One region of the Neisseria sp. P0022.S010 genome, then DNA from elsewhere that is predicted to be linked to it. Evidence: riboswitches for the same ligand, from Rfam matches in the RefSeq annotation. Region 1 holds a riboswitch; the other holds the start of a gene.

The links. A riboswitch is a leader RNA that binds a small molecule or an ion and turns the genes downstream of it on or off. The one in region 1 is predicted to bind preQ1.
Region 2: linked by a shared signal. The riboswitch ahead of queF (preQ(1) synthase) and the one ahead of queF (preQ(1) synthase) in region 1 are both predicted to bind preQ1.

What each region holds. Positions count from the first base shown of each region.
Region 1 covers NZ_JBQCXF010000189.1:609-3,718, forward strand. Annotated here, with positions in the region: gene ACTHUT_RS13355 (hypothetical protein) at 1-458, shown strand, start outside; gene rfaQ (putative lipopolysaccharide heptosyltransferase III) at 465-1,547, opposite strand; PreQ1 riboswitch class I at 1,696-1,740, shown strand; gene queF (preQ(1) synthase) at 1,744-2,217, shown strand; gene ACTHUT_RS13370 (7-cyano-7-deazaguanine/7-aminomethyl-7-deazaguanine transporter) at 2,318-2,995, shown strand; gene ubiM (5-demethoxyubiquinol-8 5-hydroxylase UbiM) at 3,063-3,110, opposite strand, start outside.
Region 2 covers NZ_JBQCXF010000014.1:33,223-36,332, forward strand. Annotated here, with positions in the region: gene ACTHUT_RS03265 (hypothetical protein) at 1-504, shown strand, start outside; gene rfaQ (putative lipopolysaccharide heptosyltransferase III) at 511-1,593, opposite strand; PreQ1 riboswitch class I at 1,741-1,785, shown strand; gene queF (preQ(1) synthase) at 1,789-2,262, shown strand; gene ACTHUT_RS03280 (7-cyano-7-deazaguanine/7-aminomethyl-7-deazaguanine transporter) at 2,363-3,040, shown strand; gene ubiM (5-demethoxyubiquinol-8 5-hydroxylase UbiM) at 3,109-3,110, opposite strand, start outside.

The DNA of each region.
Region 1 (3,110 bases):
ACACGCATCCGATTAACCAAGCGCGTGAACAACAAGGATTGCCAGAAATCAACGGTTTGTGGCTGTGGAATGACGTGGACGGTACACAGTCTGCGGATATCGTCGCTTCAGACAGCGCATGGGCGCGTTTTTCGGATACGCCCAAACTCGATGCGCCGTATGATTTGAAGGCTTGGTTTGAAATGATTCAAGAAACAGGCAACACGGTTTCAGACGGCCTTATCTTTTTGGACGACTTGGTTTCCACCTTACAGACAGGCGATGTTTGGGCATACAAAGATATTTTGGAAAGCTGGGAAACCCGTTGGTTTACGCCTTTATGGGACGCACTCGCTTCAGGCCGTCTGAAAACCGTGTGCATTGCTACAGGCGGCGAAAACGGCGGCACGCTGGAAATCGGCCGCCGTTCCAAATGGGCGTTTTGGCGCAAAGCTAAAACGTTTAACGGATCGTGGTAAGCGGTTTTAAGCCTCCAACGCTTCCAATTTGGCAGAAATTCCATCCCACACATCCTGCAACGGAATCGCTTTCAACAGACGTGTCGGATCGTTGGTATCGATACTGTCAGGGTTGGGCAGTTCGGCATAATCGCCGGCATAAATGACTTCCGCCTGCTCGGAATACGGACGCCATTTATCCACCCATGACGCGCCAAACAAAGCGATTTGCGGTTTATCCAAAGATGCGGCGATGTGCATCGGTGCGGAATCGACACCGACAAACAGCTTGGCGCCCTCAATGGCCGCCGCCAATTCACGCAGACTCAAGCATCCGGACAGCACATATACTTTTCTGCCTTCCGGAATATTCAGACGGCCTATAATTTCCTGAAGCATGTATTGCTCGACAGTGTTGTGAGAAGCAGTCAATACGACATTCTGTCCGCTGTTGAGCAGAAGCTGTACGATAGCGGCGTTTTTGCCGTCTTCCCAACATTTGAAATGCCAACGCGCACCCGGGTGCAGCAACACATAATCTTCGCCGCTCCAACCCTGCTCACGCAATTTCTGCCGCATGCTTTCCCTTGCATCTTGTGCCACCCAAAGGCGTACTTTCGCATCGGCCACGTCTTCCGGCTGGATAAGTGGCGCAAGGATATTCAATTGATTTTCAACGATATGATGACTGGTATCAAGCTCATGGTTGATAAAATCATGACAGAAACGCCACCAGAAACCGTCGCGCTTGATGCAGTCCAAACCCACGCTACAACGGGCGCACAGTTTGGCGATTATTGCCGCGCGCCATTGGTCGGACAGGTTGAAAGCCCAGTCGTAATCGCGTGCCTTCAGCTTAGACAAAAGGTTTTTCTCACACGCCAACTGCTTGATTACGCCCAGCTTCTTCCAATTTCGATCAATGGTAAAAATCTGCGCAATCTGCGGATTATCGGCAATCAGCTGCCCCGTACCGGCATACACCAGCATATCGATTTCGCAATCGGGGAAACGGGTTTTCAGCGCATCGACCACCGGCGTGCTCAAAAGCACATCGCTATGATGGCGCAATTTGATGATCAGAATACGTTTGGGTTGGGCTAAAGACATACAAATACTTTCAGACGGCCTGTTGATTGGCTGCTATTGTAAAGCGGAAAACAGGTTTCATAAAATACAAAACAGGCCGTCTGAAACCTATCTTGCTGATTCATCGCTATAAAATCCGCACAAGCCATGCAATTTATATTACAATCCGCACCCCGTGGTTCGAAAACCTCCCACATTAAAAAACTAAGGAAACCTCATGTTCCGCAACAACGAAGAGCTGCAAGGCATCTCCCTTTTGGGCAACCAGAAAACCCAATACCCGAGCGAATACGCGCCTGAAATTTTGGAAGCGTTCGACAACAAACATCCCGACAACGACTATTTCGTCAAATTCATCTGCCCCGAGTTCACCAGCCTCTGCCCGATGACCGGCCAGCCCGACTTTGCCACCATCTACATCCGCTACATCCCCCATATCAAAATGGTGGAAAGCAAATCCCTGAAACTCTATCTCTTCAGCTTCCGCAACCACGGCGACTTCCATGAAGACTGCGTCAATATCATCATGAAAGACCTCATCGCCCTGATGGATCCGAAATACATCGAAGTATTCGGCGAATTCACACCGCGCGGCGGCATCGCCATTCACCCGTTTGCCAACTACGGCAAAGCAGGCACAGAGTTTGAAGCTTTGGCACGCAAACGCCTGTTTGAGCATGATGCACAATAATCCTATTCAGACGGCCTAACGCCCTTCTCATTGCAAGACTTTCTCTATTGCACAATCTTGCAAGGCTTCATGCCGTCTGAAAAACTTCCGAAAGATTCCCATGTACGAATTTACTGCCGCACAGCAGAAGAAAGCGCTCTTCTGGCTGGTGCTTTTCCATATTTTTATTATTGCCGCCAGCAACTATCTGGTGCAGTTCCCCTTTCAAATTTTCGGTATCTTTACCACTTGGGGCGCATTTTCCTTCCCCTTTATCTTCCTCGCTACCGACCTGACCGTGCGCATTTTCGGCGCGCCGTTGGCGAGACAGATTATTTTTTGGGTGATGTTCCCCGCCCTGCTGCTCTCTTACGTCTTCTCCGTCCTCTTTCATAACGGCAACTGGACAGGTTGGGCATCTTTAACTGAATTTAACACCTTCGTCGGCCGTATCGCATTGGCCAGCTTTTCCGCCTATGCGCTTGGACAAATCCTCGATATTTTCGTGTTCAACAGATTACGCCGTCTGAAATCATGGTGGGTTGCTCCTACTGCTTCCACCATTGTCGGCAATGCTTTGGACACGCTGGTGTTTTTCGCCGTTGCCTTTTATGCGAGCAACGATGAATTTATGGCGGCAAATTGGCAAGGCATCGCATTTGTCGATTATCTGTTCAAACTCGCCATCTGCACCCTCTTCTTCCTGCCTGCCTACGGCATCGTATTGAGCATCTTGACCAAAAAGCTGACTTCCTTAAACGTCCGTCAAGAAATGCCCGAATCAGTTTTAGCCAAATAAGCAGTAGATAAAAAACAAGGCCGTCTGAAACTTTAATCGTTCAGACGGCCTTTTATGTTTTAAACAATTAACCAGTCAATTGTTTGGTAATCAGTTTTTTCAGCGGTGGGAAGTT
Region 2 (3,110 bases), on a different contig from region 1:
GCGGTGTCTTGGTTGTCCATGCAGACGGAAATCCAAATGTTTCTCCACACGCATCCGATTAACCAAGCGCGTGAACAACAAGGATTGCCGGAAATCAACGGTTTGTGGCTGTGGAATGATGCGGACGGTACACAGTCTGCGGATATCGTCGCTTCAGACAGCGCATGGGCGCGTTTTTCGGATACGCCCAAACTCGATGCGCCGTATGATTTGAAGGCTTGGTTTGAGATGGTTCAAGAAACAGGCAACACGGTTTCAGACGGCCTTATCTTTTTGGACGACTTGGTTTCCACCTTACAGACAGGCGATGTTTGGGCGTACAAAGATATTTTGGAAAGCTGGGAAACCCGTTGGTTTGCGCCTTTATGGGACGCTCTTGATTCAGGCCGTCTGAAAACCGTGTGCATTGCCACAGACGGCGAAAACGGCGGCACGCTGGAAATCGGCCGCCGTTCAAAATGGGCGTTTTGGCGCAAAGCTAAAACGTTTAACGGATCGTGGTAAGCGGTTTTAAGCCTCCAACGCTTCCAGTTTGGCCGAAATTCTATCCCACACATCCTGCAACGGAATCGCTTTCAACAAACGGGTCGGATCGTTGGTATCGATGCTGTCGGGGTTAGGCAATTCGGCATAATCGCCGGCATAAATGACTTCCGCCTGCTCGGAATACGGACGCCATTTGTCCACCCATGACGCACCAAACAAAGCGATTTGCGGTTTATCCAAAGCGGCGGCGATGTGCATCGGTGCGGAATCTACACCGATAAACAGTTTGGCGCCCTCGATGGCCGCCGCCAATTCACGCAGGCTCAAGCATCCGGATAACACCCAAACTTTTCCGCCTTCAGGAATATTCAGACGGCCTATAATTTCCTGAAGCATGTATTGCTCGACATTGTCGGGGGAAGCGGTCAATACGACATTCTGCCCGCTGTTGAGCAGAAGCTGTACGATGGCAGCATTTTTACCGTCTTCCCAACATTTGAAATGCCAACGCGCACCCGGGTGCATCAACACATAATCTTCACCGTTCCAACCCTGAGCACGCAATTTCTGCCGCATGCTTTCCCTTGCATCTTGCGCCACCCAAAGGCGCACCTTCGCGTCGGCCACGTCTTCGGGCTGGATAAGCGGCGCAAGGATATTCAACTGGTTTTCAACGATATGATAGCTGGTATCCAGCTCATGGTTGATAAAATCATGACAGAAACGCCACCAGAAACCGTCGCGCTTGATGCAGTCCAAACCCACGCTGCAACGGGCGCACAGTTTGGCGATTATTGCCGCGCGCCATTGGTCGGACAGGTTGAAAGCCCAGTCGTAATCGCGTGCCTTCAGCTTTGAAAAAAGGTTTTTCTCACACGCCAACTGCTTGAATACGCCCAGCTTCTTCCAATTTCGATCAATGGTAAAAATCTGCGCAATCTGCGGATTATCGGCAATCAGCTGCTCCGTACCGGCATACACCAGCATATCGATTTCGCAATCGGGGAAACGGGTTTTCAGCGCATCGACCACCGGCGTGCTCAAAAGCACATCGCCATGATGGCGCAATTTGATGATCAGGATACGTTTGGGTTGGGCTAAAGACATACAAAACTTTCAGACGGCCTGTTGATTGGCTGCTATTGTAAAGCGGAAAACAGGTTTCATAAAATACAAAACAGGCCGTCTGAAAGCTATCCTGCTGATTCATCGCTATAAAATCCGCACAAGCCATGCAATTTATATTACAATCCGCACCCCGTGGTTCGAAAACCTCCCACATTAAAAAACTAAGGAAACCTCATGTCCCGCAACAACGAAGAGCTGCAAGGCATCTCCCTTTTGGGCAACCAGAAAACCCAATACCCGAGCGAATACGCACCTGAAATTTTGGAAGCGTTCGACAACAAACACCCCGACAACGACTATTTCGTCAAATTCGTCTGCCCCGAGTTCACCAGCCTCTGCCCGATGACCGGCCAGCCCGACTTTGCCACCATCTACATCCGCTACATCCCCCATATCAAAATGGTGGAAAGCAAATCACTGAAACTCTATCTTTTCAGCTTCCGCAACCACGGCGACTTCCATGAAGACTGCGTCAACATCATCATGAAAGACCTCATCGCCCTGATGGATCCAAAATACATCGAAGTATTCGGCGAATTCACACCGCGCGGCGGCATCGCCATTCATCCGTTTGCCAACTACGGCAAAGCAGGCACAGAGTTTGAAGCTTTGGCACGCAAACGCCTGTTTGAGCACGACGCACAATAATTCCGTTCAGACGGCCTAACGCCTTTTTCATTGCAAGACTTTCTCTATTGCACAGTCTCGCAAGGCTTCATGCCGTCTGAAATACTTCCGAAAGATTTCCATGTACGAATTTACCGCCGCACAGCAGAAGAAAGCGCTCTTCTGGCTGGTGCTTTTCCATATTTTTATTATTGCCGCCAGCAACTATCTGGTGCAGTTCCCCTTTCAGATTTTCGGTATCTTTACCACTTGGGGCGCATTTTCCTTCCCCTTTATCTTCCTCGCTACCGACCTGACCGTGCGCATTTTCGGCGCGCCGTTGGCGAGACGGATTATTTTTTGGGTGATGTTCCCCGCCCTGCTGCTCTCTTACGTCTTCTCCGTCCTCTTTCATGACGGCAACTGGACAGGCTGGGCATCTTTGGCCGAATTTAACACCTTCGTCGGCCGCATCGCATTGGCCAGCTTTTCCGCCTATGCGCTTGGGCAAATCCTCGATATTTTCGTGTTCAACAGATTACGCCGTCTGAAATCATGGTGGGCTGCCCCTACTGCTTCCACCGTTGTCGGCAATGCTTTGGACACGCTGGTGTTTTTTGCCGTTGCCTTTTACGCGAGCAACGATGAATTTATGGCGGCAAATTGGCAGGGCATCGCATTTGTCGATTATCTGTTCAAACTCGCCATCTGCACCCTCTTCTTCCTGCCTGCCTACGGCATCGTATTGAGCATCTTGACCAAAAAACTGACTTCCTTAAACGTCCGTCAAGAAATGCCCGAATCGGTTTTAGCCGAATAAGCAATAGATAAAAAACAAGGCCGTCTGAAACTTTAATCGTTCAGACGGCCTTTTATGTTTTCAAATGATT